One region of the Aeribacillus sp. FSL K6-8394 genome, then DNA from elsewhere that is predicted to be linked to it. Evidence: predicted binding sites of a transcription regulator. Region 1 holds the regulator's gene; the other holds the start of a gene.

Region 1 (7,592 bases):
CATCCATTAATGCAGCCTTTTATTTTTTAATTTTTTCAATTTTTCCGGTGTAACATCATTACCTTTCGGATCAATCACTGTAACATTTTTTAAGGTGTTTTGAAAATCCCGACGAAACGCCTCTAAATATTCCTGCCTTAATTGCTGCTGCTCAAGCTTTTCCTCTTGCGTCAGTCCTTCTGACTTAGACTTTTTAGATAGTTCATTAATACGGTTAAGTTTTTCTTTTGAAATCATAAGCTGAACCCCTTGTATATTTTTGCCGCGCTCTTTTATCATACTAAATGCAACCACTAATGACAACAATTATTGCTATGATTCTCCTTTTTCTGACAAAAATTGTTGATATCTGCGATGGACAGTAGCTTTTGAAACGTCATAGCCGAATCCTCTTAACGTTGCCGCTATTTCTGAAAATGTCAGGCCGTTTTTCCGCAATCGGTCAATCTCCTCGATCGGAACTTCTTTTCGCTCTCTTTTATAGGAAGAATTTCTATTCTTTAAATTTTTTTCAGGCCTGTACCCATTTTGTATAGCTCTCAACATTCCCCGCTTTATTTTCAAATTATGAATTTTTCGTTGATATTCTTCGACAATTCCTATGATTTCAAGCACCATCGTGTCTGATTCAGACAGTTCCATCTCCCCGCGATGGGCAGCGGTGAAAATTTTCACACCTTGTTTCAAAATGGAATGGACAATGGCGATTTTGGCATTCCCTCTGCCAATTCTTGTTTCATCCTGTATTAATACCGCTTCAATATCTTTCTCCTCAATCAATTCCAGCAGTTGAAAAACCCCTTCACGATCAACATCATACCCGCTCGCTTTTTCTTCTATCACTTCAACAACTTCCATACCGTTTTCAGCTGCGAGCTTTAACAGCTCGTCCTTCTGTCTTTTCAAAGATGTTTCCTGCTCATCTTTTTCAGTGCTGACTCTTGCATAAACGACTGCTCTCATGTTAAATGCTCCTTGCGGTTATTCTTTGTTTGCCAAATATTCAGCATTGTAGTATTTATTTTTTTCAATCGGAATGACGATTGTTTCCCCCGGTTTTACAACAAGGCTTTGGAGATTGTTTCGCTCCTGAACCCATTTAACAAACTCTGAATGAGACATATTGTCATATTCTTTATATTCATCAGCGATTTTCCACAAACTGTCCCCTTCCTTCACTTGAACCTCCAAATAATGATCGAGCTCTTCCCTTTCTCCAGTATACGAAATCGCCAAAACTGCCGCCATGATGACAAGGAAAAAAGAAACGATGTAAGACCATGATAATTTATCCATATAGAACCGCCCCCTGAAACAGAATATTTGTTCGGTTTTTTGTTTTTAAGTATAAAAGGGAACACATGTTTCTGTCAAGCAAATATTCGAACTTACGTTTGCTTTTTTGGAAAAATCATGCTATAATCGACACAAATTGATATGACTGAGGTGCTTGACATGTCAACAAAATTATCTAAGAGACAACAAGATATTTTGAACTTCATTAAGGAGGAAGTAAAAAAGAAAGGATACCCTCCCTCTGTAAGAGAAATCGGCGAAGCGGTCGGTCTTGCCTCCAGTTCAACTGTTCACGGGCATTTAGCAAAGCTTGAGAGCAAAGGACTGATTAGAAGAGACCCCACAAAGCCGAGAGCCATTGAAATTTTGGACGATGATGGCAGCCACCTTCTAACAAACAATGTGATCAACGTGCCGGTCATAGGAAAAGTGACGGCTGGTATTCCGATCACTGCCGTTGAAAACATCGAAGAATATTTTCCGCTTCCGAATCATATTGCATCAGGTGATGATCAACTTTTCATGCTTGAAGTAGTCGGAGAAAGCATGATCGAAGCAGGCATTCTGGACGGAGATTTAGTTATTGTCAGACAGCAGCAAACAGCCAATAACGGCGACATCGTTGTCGCGCTCACAGACGACAATGAAGCGACCGTAAAAAGGTTTTTCAAAGAAAAAGACTTTATACGGCTTCAGCCGGAAAACCCAACAATGGAACCGATTATTTTAAAAAATGTGACAATACTCGGAAAAGTGATCGGGCTATACCGTTCCATACACTGAATATTCGATGTCTCAAAACAGGTGAGGCATCCTTTTTCTTTTTATAAAATTTTCAAAATTCCCTCTCTTAGCGATGTTAAATTTTTAAAAATGTTTTCTAATCAATATGTATGCAGACAAGCTAGATTCAATGAAACAAATTTCAGGCGCCTTCTCCGCGCCTGCATGCAAAGCTATTATGCAACAATTCTCAACAGTCATTGTTTTTTGATTTATTTTGTTGTAGAATTTTTTATTGTAGATTTCGCTTCCTTAGCCAGTGCCGGGATGATTTACTGAATTGTTTGAATTCTTCTAACTGCTTAAATTTTAGGTATAGGAGAGGTGCTATGAATCAATTACTTATGAAACAAAGTGAATTGGAAAATGCAAAGCAATATGTCAATGAAGTATTTCAATCCGTGCAAGAAAAAAATCCGAATGAGCCTGAGTTTCTTCAAGCTGTAAAAGAAATATTTGACTCGCTTGTGCCTGTATTTGCTCAACATCCTACATATATAAAGCACGGAATACTTGAAAGAATTGTTGAGCCGGAAAGATTGATCATTTTTCGCGTTCCATGGGTGGATGACGAAGGAAAAGTGCGTGTAAACCGCGGATTTAGAGTGCAATATAATAGTGCAATTGGGCCATATAAAGGAGGCTTGCGCTTTCACCCGACCGTCAACGCCAGCATTATTAAATTTTTAGGATTTGAACAAATCTTCAAAAATTCATTGACTGGGCAGCCGATCGGCGGAGGAAAAGGCGGATCTGATTTTGATCCGAAAGGTAAATCAGATGGGGAAATTATGAGATTTACACAAAGCTTTATGACAGAGCTTTACAAACATATTGGACCAGATATTGACGTTCCTGCCGGTGATATTGGAGTTGGCGCAAGAGAGATCGGATACTTGTTTGGCCAATATAAAAGAATACGCGGCGGATTTGAAGCTGGTGTGTTAACCGGAAAAGGCATTGGTTACGGCGGAAGCCTAGCGAGAACCGAAGCTACAGGGTATGGAACTGTTTATTTTGTTGAAGAAATGCTTAAAGACCATGGATTAAGCTTCAAAGGAAGCACAGTTGTTGTCTCTGGTTCTGGGAACGTTGCCATATATGCGATTGAAAAAGCAACACAATTAGGTGCAAAAGTTGTCGCATGCAGCGACTCTGATGGCTACATTTTTGATAAAAATGGAATTAATCTTGAAACGGTTAGAAGGTTAAAAGAAGTTGAAAGAAAAAGAATTAAAGAATATGTAAATGAACATCCTCATGCAGAATATTATGAAGGCTGTTCCGGAATTTGGTCCATTCCGTGCGATATTGCCCTCCCATGCGCTACTCAAAATGAAATCGATAAAAAATCAGCTGAACTCCTTGTTTCCAACGGACTCAAAGCTGTTGGAGAAGGCGCCAACATGCCGTCTACATTAGAAGCGATCGACGTGTTTTTATCAAACAATATTCTTTTTGGACCTGCAAAAGCTGCTAACGCAGGCGGAGTTGCTGTTTCAGCATTAGAAATGGCTCAAAACAGCGCAAGATTATCTTGGAGCTTTGAAGATGTCGACGCAAAATTACGTGATATCATGAAGAACATTTACCGAAATTGCGTCAACGCTGCAAATGAATACGGCTGCTCCGGAAATCTTGTCGTCGGCGCTAACATTGCAGGATTTAAAAAAGTCGCTGATGCAATGGTAGAACAAGGAGTCATTTAAAAGATAGAAAAATGGTCATTTCCATCATTTATTCTTTATAGTGAGTAAACATATATGATAATCGCTAAAGCTTTACCTACCCTGCTTTGGCGATTCATCATGCTCACTATAATACCCCATCTTAACTTGAGTGAATAGAAATTGATATCACACCGATCCAAATTCACTCTTCTTTATTTCCACGATTGGATCAAATTTTTCCCTATCAGTGTATCCCATTCAATGAGAGAATTGAAGTTTTATGTCAGATTATCTTACATATTTTTTTACGCTGATGCCTGGATTGATTATCTCTCTTGCTTTTTAAATAAAAAAGACAGATTGCACTGATGTTTGTTTTTCTGCTTCTTCTCTTCTTTACTCTCAATATTTTGTATCATCAAGTATAAAATTTATAGAAACAAAGTAACTGCTATTAAAATTGATTTTTCAAATTAAAGCATTTTATTATTGATATGGTTGCTCCTTCTATCCAGCGCCAATAACCTTCAGCACAAATACTTGTTCATCTAAAAAACACCGAATACGGCTGCCCATCCTCCAATGAAACGGCGGTATTTTCACTGACTGACTTTGGATAAGACGATTCGTTGACGATGTACTACCGACTTTACATGCATCACGTAAAAATGCTAAACTGAACGCAGACAAAATCGACATGCGCCCTAACCGAAAATACAGATCTTTTGCAACGCAAACATATTTCTGGAAATCATTCGGGGGGGAACAAAATGATTTATCATTTAGCAGGAAAACTTGCAATATTGATCATTAAAATTTTTAGTTTGCTAGAAGTCAAAGGCAAGCAGCATATTCCGGCAGACCATCGTTTTATTGTTACATGCTCTCATCGCAGCTGGGTAGATGTAGTCTTGCTCGCCGCAGCACTTTTTCCAATTCATGTCCATTATATGGCCAAAAAAGAATTGTTTCAGAACACGCTCATAGGTTGGTTTTTGAAAAAGATGCATGCTTTTCCAGTTAATCGTGAAAATCCTGGACCGAGCGCACTAAAAATTCCTTTGAAACTGTTAAAAGAAAATAAAGTTGTTGGAATTTTCCCGAGCGGCACAAGAACAGACGAGGAAGTTCCTTTAAAAAGAGGCGCGGTTACAATTGCGATAAAAGCCGGCGTTCCCATATTGCCTGCAACCTATCATGGTCCAAAAAGTTTAAAAGATTTTTTTGCCGGGAAAAAAGCTGTCGTTGCATTTGGCGAACCAATCTATTTAGAAAAAAATGCAAATCAAATTGATGATGCGCTTCAACAGCTTGAACATAAGCTGAAAGCTCTTGAAAAAAGCATAAACGACTAAACATTGACGTTTCTGATCAGCTTGTCATTTTTAGACAAACTGATCAGAAAGCTAAAGGCGAAGTAAAGTTCTGATATTTTCATTTATCGATCTAGTTCGATCCACTTATTTGTCTTCAAAGGCGGTTTGTACGCACGAAGTTTATCTATTAATATAGAGGGATTGTCTGCAAAAATCATAAACTGTTTATGCGTTTCAGGCATGAAGCCTCCCTCTACCGCATTCTCAATCATCTGTTTTACCGGCGTGTAATAGTCATCGATATTTAACAACGCCACAGGCTTTTCATGAATCCCAAGCTGCCCCCAGCTAACCGCTTCAAATATTTCCTCAAAAGTACCATAGCCTCCGGGAAGAGCAATGAACGCATCTGAAAGCTCTCCCATTTTTGCTTTCCGCTCATGCATATCATTGACTTCATAAAGCTGAGTGAGATGCTTGTGGACAACCTCTCCTTGAAATAAATTCGTCGGCATAACGCCCAATACGGTGCCTCCTAACTCTAATACGGTGTTTGCAATCACTCCCATCAGACCAATGCTGGAGCCTCCATATACGAGCTCAAGCCTGTTTTTTACCAATTCTTCTCCTAGTTTGATAGCTGCTTCTTTATACTTAGGATTTGTTCCCGGATTCGATCCTGCAAAAACACAAACACGTCTCATATTACCACTCCTGCTTCTTCTCTAAACGTTCTGACGAATGAGAAAGTCCTATTAAAAGCTGTGAATGGGATATTTCCATCACAGCTTTATTACAAAATTATTGAAAAATCTTACTGATTTTCTCTATTTCTTCCTTTGTTAACTGGACATCTAACGTTTTTAAATTGTCAAGTACCTGTTCCGGCTTCTTCGCACCAGGGATGATCGCATCGATGGAATCGACCGTTAAATACCATGCTAGCACAACGTGAGCAATTTCAGCATTTTTCGCTTCTGCGATTGGACGCAATTGCTCGACTTTTTCGAGATTACGCGCAAATGCTTCCCCTTGAAATAAAGGATTTTGTGCACGTGAATCATTGAACTTCTCATCTTTCGAATATTTTCCGCTTAATAGACCTGAGGCAAGTGGAAAATATGGTATAAACGATATTCCATTTTCCGCCGTGTAAGGAAGCAAATCTTTTTCTGCTTGTCGTTTAAATAAGTTATATTCGGACTGAATTACATCGACATACCCATCTTTGTTCGCTTCTTTTAATTGTTCGAGCGAGAAATTCGATACACCGATCGCACGAATTTTCCCTTCATCCTTAAGCTTCTTCAATTCACCGACAGCTTCATCCTTCGGTGTCGTTTCGTCCGGGAAATGAATGTAATATAAATCTATGTAATCCGTTTTTAAGCGTTTCAGGCTGCCCTCGACCGACTCGCGAAGGAAATCGGGAGAGTTATCAAGAACAACTTTTCCGTCTACAAATTTGTGAGCACCTTTAGTAGCAATGACTACTTCATCACGACGGCCAAACTCCTTGACGACTTCACCGATAATTTCTTCCGAACGCTCAGGACCGTAATAAAATGCCGTATCCAAAAAATTTATTCCATGATCCAAAGCTGTACGAACGATTTCTTTCCCAGTTTCATCGTCAAGGTTTGGAAAAATGTTGTGCCCGCCAACAGCATTTGTTCCAAGCCCGATTGGGTTCACATATATATCGGTCTTGCCTAATCTAGTCTTTTTTGTCACAATATTTCAACTCCTTTCGTTAACATTATAACAAATTCTATCAGAAAAATCAGTTTTTAACTAATAAGCTATTAAATATTATTATGGCTTTACAAATGAAATTATGAAAGGATTCTTTTATTCATTTTCAAGCAGCAGTTGCTCGACTGTTTATTGTTTGTTCCATTATGTTCAAATTCTTGAGGTTGTCTAAAGCAGCATAAAAATATCTTAAGCGATTGCAGCCTGCTGCAATAACAAAATAAAGAGGCTCCCAAAAGTAGGGTTAACTGACTTTTGGGAGCATTATTTTAGAGACTTATCGGACATACAATTTTTTTCAATCCTTTTATATCCTTCAGAAGTCTTATGAAGGACTTTTCTTTTGCTCTCTTTTTTCATTAGGTTCTTCAAAAGTTTTATGACGGACATTCAGCACATACAATCGCTTCTTGTTGGACTTCATTGCCTCTATAAAGAACATTTATAAATTTTATTTCATTATGTTTGTCCTTCACAGTTGTATTTCTCAAAATCTTTCATTTTAGCAACTCATCGGACAGCCCCACTGTTTGCTTGAAAGCAATTCCGTCCTTTACTTTCAATCTTTTTATTTAGAAGGATATTCTTTTTTTCGGCAATTATATCAATTAATTAAAACAGAATAAAGCATTACTGAAAAATTGCAAATTAGTGCCTCTGTCAAAACATTTATTTTGCGAATACTTATCTTGATTTCATAAAATCCACCGAACGCTCACGATTTTCTATTTAAATCTTGTGGAATTCGGCGGCTCTGTTAATATATTGATGC
Region 2 (7,592 bases), 150 kb from region 1:
GAAGAACGGAAAAGGAAAATCGTTTTTTGCAGGAATGATGCGACAAAATGAGCAGAAAACGGTTGATGTAACAGCGGAAGAAGAAGCAAAAATCGTTATAGGCGATGCTCGATTTACGACCATTCAAGTGAATGGAGAAGCCGTTTCTTATGAAACGGACCCGAATAAAATGGTTCGGCAGGATATTATCATTTTAAATAACAAGGATGAATAAGTCATCGTACGAGATGGCTTATTCTTTCTTACTTTATGCTAGTGGAGGTACAAAATGAATTTGCCTAATCGAATCACTGTATCAAGAATTATGCTAATTCCAATATTTATGATTGTGATGCTTGGCGATTTTAACTGGGGAAATTGGTCGGTCGGTGAAGTAGTTATTCCTGTCAATCATGTCGTTGGTGCCCTCATTTTTATTTTAGCTTCGACGACCGATTGGATTGATGGATATTATGCACGCAAGCTTGGACTTGTGACAAATTTAGGAAAGTTTTTAGATCCTCTTGCCGATAAATTGCTCGTTTCTTCTGCTCTCATCATATTGGTGGAAATAGGTGCTGCTCCGTCTTGGATTGTCATTCTGATCATCAGCCGTGAATTTGCCGTAACCGGATTGCGTTTAGTTCTGGCTGGGGAAGGAGAAGTCGTAGCAGCTAATATGCTCGGCAAAATAAAAACATGGACGCAGATTGTGGCTATTTCCGCTTTGCTTTTACATAATATACCTTTTGAATGGATTTCGTTTCCATTTGCAGACATTGCTTTGTGGGTTGCGCTCTTTTTTACCATTTTATCTGGATGGGACTATTTCATGAAAAATAAACACGCGTTTGTCAATTCGAAATAACCATGTGGAGGAAAATGTATGAATGTAAATGCTGAAATTATTGCTGTCGGTTCAGAACTGTTGCTTGGACAGATCGCCAACACAAACGCCCAATTTATATCAAAAAAGCTTGCTGAAATAGGTGTTAATGTTTTTTATCATACGGTCGTTGGAGACAATGCTGAGAGGCTCAAGCATACGATCGAAACGGCAAAAAAACGGTCGAATTGCATCATTTTTACCGGCGGGCTCGGCCCGACAAAAGATGATTTGACGAAAGAAACGATTGCACGTATTTTGAATAAACGCCTCGTGATCGACGAGGCGGCGATGAAAAACATTGAGGATTTTTTTAAACGGACGAAACGGACAATGTCGGAAAACAATCGGAAACAAGCATTAGTTTTGGAAGGTTCTACTGTTTTACCAAATCATTACGGAATGGCGCCAGGAATGGCGTTAGAGGCGAACGGAATTATATATTTGCTCATGCCGGGTGTTCCGAAAGAAATGAAGCCGATGTTTATCAACTACGGTGTGCCGTTTTTGCAATATCATTACGGGTTAAAAGAAAAAATCATCTCGCGTGTGCTTCGTTTCTTTGGCATCGGCGAATCTCAGCTTGAAACAGATATAGAGGATCTGATTGATCAGCAAACAAATCCGACCATCGCGCCGCTAGCAAAAGACGGCGAAGTAACATTGCGCCTGACAGCAAAACATGAAGATGAGTCGACTGCGCTGAAGCTGATTGACGAAACAGAAAAAAAGATTTTAAGCCGTGTCGGCCGATATTTTTATGGACACGGTGAAACTTCGATCCAAGAGCAGCTTATGAAGCTTTTAAAAGAAAAGCAATATACTATTTCGGCTGCAGAAAGTTTGACGGGCGGTCTTTTTTCCGAACAGCTGACCCATTTTCCGGGCGCTTCGAATATTGTGCTTGGAGGAATTGTCTGCTATACAAACGAAGTGAAGCAGCATGTTCTTGGCGTGTCGGAAGAAACGTTGAAAACAAAAGGAGCCGTTAGCTCTGAATGTGCGAAAGAAATGGCGGAAAATATAAAAAAATTGACCGGCAGCAATATCGGCATCAGCTTTACGGGAGTGGCAGGACCTGATCCTTCTGAAGGAAAAGAAGTTGGAACTGTCTATATCGGCATTCAATTCGACGATCGGCCGACAGCAGTTTTTGAGCTTCATCTTTCCGGTACTCGGGAAGGGATCAGGCACAGAACGGCAAATTATGGCTGCTACTATGTAATGAATGTAATAAAGGAAATGGAAAACCGGTTATGAGCGTCTTCATCCGGTTTTTTAATTTTTATATAATGAAAATTAAAAAACGAATAAATGTTCCCTTTTTTCTTGGCAAACAGGAAAAAACACGGTATATTTAGTTTGAAGCTATCAATTTTTTAAGGAGGAAATTGTATTGAATCATGATCGTCAAGCTGCCTTGGAAATGGCGTTAAAACAGATTGAAAAACAATTCGGAAAAGGTTCGATAATGAAGCTTGGAGAACAAGCTGAGCGAAAAGTTTCAACAGTTCCAAGCGGATCGCTGGCATTGGATGCAGCTCTTGGCGTCGGCGGATATCCTCGAGGTCGGATTATTGAAATATATGGACCGGAAAGCTCCGGTAAAACGACAGTGGCCCTTCATGCCATTGCTGAAGTTCAAGCTCTAGGCGGGCAAGCAGCGTTCATCGATGCGGAACATGCGCTCGACCCTGTTTATGCGCAAAATTTAGGTGTTAATATTGATGAACTGCTTTTGTCGCAGCCCGATACCGGCGAGCAGGCTCTTGAGATTGCAGAAGCTCTCGTTCGCAGCGGTGCAGTCGACATCATTGTCATTGACTCGGTCGCAGCACTCGTTCCAAAAGCGGAAATTGAAGGCGAAATGGGCGATGCGCATGTCGGATTGCAGGCGCGTCTTATGTCGCAAGCGCTTCGGAAGCTTTCAGGAGCCATCAGCAAGTCGAAAACCATTGCGATTTTTATTAATCAAATAAGGGAAAAAGTGGGCGTCATGTTCGGAAATCCCGAGACAACTCCAGGGGGACGCGCGCTGAAATTTTACTCATCTGTCCGCCTTGAAGTGCGCAGAGCTGAACAACTGAAACAAGGAAATGATATGGTAGGAAACAAAACGAAAATTAAAGTTGTCAAGAACAAAGTAGCGCCTCCTTTTAGAACGGCAGAAGTTGATATCATGTACGGGGAAGGGATTTCAAAAGAAGGAGAAATCATCGACCTGGGAACGGAATTGGATATTATACAAAAAAGCGGTTCGTGGTATTCTTACCAAGAGGAGCGTTTAGGACAGGGAAGAGAAAATGCAAAGCAATTTTTGCGCGAAAATCCGGATATTCGCGATGCCATTCAGCAAGAAATTCGCAAGGCATATGGCCTTGAAACGAATGAACCTGTGCAAGAGGGGCAGGAAACGTTCGAGCTTTTGGATGAATAATGTACGCACATCTTAGCGTAAGGCTGGCGAAGTAGCCGGTCTTATTTTTTTGATCAAAAAAGCCCCATCCTTTGTTCGACAAGATGAAAACTTGACAAGGGTTATTCCCACATTTAAAATGGATATGTATATTTTTTCATTTTTGCAATATATTTAACATATTTTTTTGGAAAATGTTATCGGGAGAGTAAATGTGTAATGCCGACACTTTCTTTGTGACAAGTTCATAGCAAGAGGAGGTGAAAGAATGGAACTCATTGAAATCATCTCCATTTTGCTTGGCCTAATCGTCGGTGCAGTTGTTGGTTATTTTGTTCGAAAATCCATTGCTGAAGCGAAAATAGCGGGTGCAAAAAACGCCGCGGAACAAATTCTTGAAGATGCTAAGCGTGAAGCTGAAGCAACGAAAAAAGAAGCGCTTCTGGAAGCAAAGGATGAAATTCATAAGCTTCGTTTGGAAGTAGAAAAAGAAATTCGCGAAAGAAGAAATGAACTTCAAAAACAAGAAAACCGTTTAATGCAAAAAGAGGAGAATCTCGATCGAAAAGATGAATCATTAGATAAGCGTGAGGCGATGCTAGATAAAAAAGAAGATTCTCTAAATGAAAGACAACAGCATATTGAAGAGATGGAAAGCAAAGTGGAAAAGATGGTGCAAGAAGGACAAATAGAGCTTGAACGCATTTCGGGTTTATCTCGTGAAGAGGCGAAACAAATCATCCTTGAACGAGTGGAAAAGGAACTTTCTCATGATATTGCTGTAATGGTGAAAGAAGCAGAAACAAAGGCGAAAGAAGAAGCAGACAAAAAAGCAAAGGCAATTCTTTCCCTTGCTATACAGCGTTGTGCAGCAGATCATGTGGCTGAAACGACCGTTTCTGTTGTGAATTTGCCAAATGACGAAATGAAAGGGAGAATTATCGGCAGAGAAGGAAGAAATATCCGCACTCTAGAAACGTTGACAGGGATCGACCTCATCATCGACGATACACCGGAAGCGGTTATTTTATCAGGATTTGATCCGATTCGCCGTGAAACAGCAAGAATTGCGCTTGACAAGCTTGTTCAAGACGGGCGCATTCATCCAGCGCGAATTGAAGAAATGGTGGAAAAATCGCGGCGTGAAGTGGACGAGCATATTAGGGAAATCGGAGAACAAACGACATTTGAAGTTGGCGTTCACGGTCTTCATCCGGATTTGATCAAAATTTTAGGCAGATTGAAATTTCGAACGAGCTATGGCCAGAACGTGCTGAAGCATTCAATAGAGGTTGCCTTTTTAACCGGATTGATGGCTGCCGAATTAGGTGAGGATCAAATCCTTGCAAGACGTGCAGGGCTTCTGCACGACATCGGAAAAGCCATTGACCACGAAGTAGAAGGAAGCCATGTTGAAATCGGCGTGGAGCTGGCAACGAAGTATAAAGAACACCCGGTTGTCATCAACAGCATTGCTTCCCATCATGGGGATGAAGAACCGACATCGGTAATTGCGGTTTTAGTTGCAGCGGCTGATGCTTTATCGGCAGCACGGCCGGGTGCCCGCAGTGAAACGCTTGAAAATTATATTCGCAGGCTTGAAAAATTGGAGGAAATTTCCGAGTCGTTTGAAGGTGTGGAAAAATCGTACGCCATTCAAGCAGGCCGCGAAGTTCGCATCATGGTAAAACCGGATGCAATAGATGATTTAGAAGCTCATCGATTAGCAAGAGATATTCGCAAGCGGATCGAAGAAGAGCTTGACTACCCTGGACATATTAAAGTGACCGTCATTAGGGAAACTCGTGCGGTTGAATATGCCAAATAAAGTGGTACATGAAAATGTGCCGCTTTATTTTTTTTTCAATTTATGCAAAACTATATAATAAACATTTAGAAAGGAATTCATCATGAAAGTTTTATTTGTGGGCGATGTGGTAGGAGCAAAAGGGAGAGAAATGGTTGAACAATATTTGCCGAAGCTGAAGAAAAAATATAATCCTGAAGTAACAATTGTCAATGGTGAAAATTCTGCACATGGCAAAGGAATAACTATGAAAATTTACCAGAAGCTTCTTTCATTGGGAGTTCAGGCAGTGACAATGGGCAACCATACTTGGGATAAAAAAGAAATTTTTGAATTTATCGATGAAGCAAAAGCGTTGGTTCGACCGGCTAACTTTCCTGAAGGAACACCAGGAAAAGGAATCGTGTACGTGGAAGCGGATGGAAAAGAGCTTGCAGTCATAAACCTCCAGGGAAGAACATTTTTGCCGGCAATCGATTGCCCTTTTCGGAAAGCGGATGAATTGATTCAAGAAGCGAAGAAAAGAACTCCATATATTTTTGTTGATTTTCATGCGGAAGCAACGAGCGAAAAACAAGCGATGGGCTGGTATTTGGATGGGAAAGTTTCCGCAGTGGTTGGCACTCATACACACGTTCAAACTGCCGATGAAAGAATTTTAGATAAAGGAACGGCATTTATTACCGATGTCGGGATGACAGGACCATATGACGGTATTTTAGGAGTTGACAGGGAAGCAGTATTAAAAAAATTTTTAACGAATCTCCCTGTTCGGTTTGAAATCAATGAAGGCAGAGGACAATTAAATGCCGTATTAGTGGAAATTGAGGAAGGAACCGGCAAAGCGAAATCGATCAAACGAATATTAATCAATGATGATCACGTTTATTTTGAATAAATTAAATAAAAAAAAATTAAAAATAAGCAGGAATACTGCCAAACTTTAGGGAATATAGTAACTATGGGATGGAACCAATTGTTCAAGAGGTGATGGGTCTTTTGAACAATGCATCTAACAGCATTTGTTCCAATAAATTTTCACGAACCATTGTAAAAAATGAAGGGGGAACTAGGAAATGGAAATATTAAAAGTTTCAGCAAAATCTAATCCGAATTCTGTCGCCGGAGCGCTAGCAGGGGTGCTGAGGGAGCGTGGAGCCGCCGAAATTCAAGCGATTGGAGCTGGAGCATTGAATCAAGCTGTAAAAGCGGTAGCGATAGCAAGAGGTTTTGTAGCTCCGAGCGGTGTTGACTTAATTTGTATTCCGGCATTTACAGATATTCAAATAGACGGTGAAGAACGAACAGCCATTAAATTGATTGTTGAGCCGAGATAACATGTTTAAATAAATTAGCTAAACAGTCTGCACTCCTTTTCGGTTGCAGACTGTTTTTTGCTTAAAATGTTGATAATATTTATCGGTTTTATTATAATTTCATTATACAGAAGTAGAGAATGGTGAATATTTAAAATTTTTTGTCATTACAAGCATTTAAACTTGTAATTTTGATTATTTAGGGATAAAATTGAAATCGTTTAGGATTATCCCAAAAATTTTAAGGTATGGTGGTTTTGCTGCCAGAACAAGGTTATTATGGCTAAAAATAGCATAATTCATCATCATAGACTTTTCGGCAGGGCAGTGGGCCTCTAAAATACCGGAAATGATAAAGATATTTTAGATCCAAAGGAGTGTAACATAGAAATGGTAAACCAACTCTCATGGAAAGTCGGTGGGCAGCAAGGAGAAGGAATCGAAAGTACAGGAGAAGTCTTTGCAATTACGCTCAACCGGCTTGGTTATTACCTATATGGATACCGCCACTTTTCTTCACGAATTAAAGGGGGACATACAAACAATAAAATTCGTGTCAGCACGAAGAAAGTTCGAACGATAAGCGATGATTTAGATATTCTTGTTGCTTTTGACCAAGAAACGATCGATTTTAATTTTCACGAATTGCGGGACGGCGGAGTTATTCTTGCCGATGCAAAGTTTGGACCGAAAATCCCTGAAGGAAGCAATGTTTCCTTATATTCAGTACCTTTTACGGAAATCGCTTCAGAGCTGGGAACATCTTTAATGAAGAACATGGTTGCAATCGGTGCAACAAGCGCAATTTTGAATCTTGACCCGTCATTATTTCAGGAAGTTGTACAAGACACTTACGGAAGAAAAGGCGATCAAGTCGTCTTAAACAACATGGAGGCGATTAGAAAAGGCGCCCAATATTTAAAAGAAGAATTAGGGTTTGACCGTTCAGATCTTTATTTGGAAAAAGCTGATGGTCAAAAGCGGATGTTCATGATAGGAAACGACGCCATCGCTCTAGGTGCGATTGCCGCAGGTGCACGCTTTATGGCTGCCTATCCGATTACTCCCGCTTCGGAAATTATGGAATATTTGATTAAAAAGCTTCCAGATTTAGGAGGAGCTGTCATTCAGACGGAAGACGAAATCGCTGCAGCCACAATGGCGATTGGAGCCAACTATGCTGGCGCT

What was found. The regulator LexA, encoded in region 1, represses DNA repair genes until DNA is damaged. The targets are predictions, from matches to a motif close to CGAACATATGTTCG.
Region 2: a site for LexA is predicted at 2,173-2,186, ahead of recA (recombinase RecA). Genes of this name have one in related genera too.

What each region holds. Positions count from the first base shown of each region.
Region 1 is NZ_JBBPAA010000001.1:965,077-972,668, forward strand. Features, by position in the region: gene NSR00_RS04450 (DUF896 domain-containing protein) at 7-237, opposite strand; gene NSR00_RS04455 (YneB family resolvase-like protein) at 313-963, opposite strand; gene yneA (cell division suppressor protein YneA) at 982-1,296, opposite strand; gene lexA (transcriptional repressor LexA) at 1,456-2,079, shown strand; gene gdhA (NADP-specific glutamate dehydrogenase) at 2,409-3,788, shown strand; gene NSR00_RS04475 (lysophospholipid acyltransferase family protein) at 4,520-5,104, shown strand; gene NSR00_RS04480 (LOG family protein) at 5,188-5,769, opposite strand; gene NSR00_RS04485 (aldo/keto reductase) at 5,867-6,799, opposite strand.
Region 2 is NZ_JBBPAA010000001.1:1,110,457-1,118,048, reverse strand. Features, by position in the region: gene NSR00_RS05105 (helix-turn-helix domain-containing protein) at 1-214, shown strand, start outside; gene pgsA (CDP-diacylglycerol--glycerol-3-phosphate 3-phosphatidyltransferase) at 269-847, shown strand; gene NSR00_RS05095 (competence/damage-inducible protein A) at 866-2,125, shown strand; gene recA (recombinase RecA) at 2,262-3,302, shown strand; gene rny (ribonuclease Y) at 3,550-5,109, shown strand; gene NSR00_RS05080 (TIGR00282 family metallophosphoesterase) at 5,192-5,986, shown strand; gene spoVS (stage V sporulation protein SpoVS) at 6,165-6,425, shown strand; gene NSR00_RS05070 (2-oxoacid:acceptor oxidoreductase subunit alpha) at 6,795-7,592, shown strand, end outside.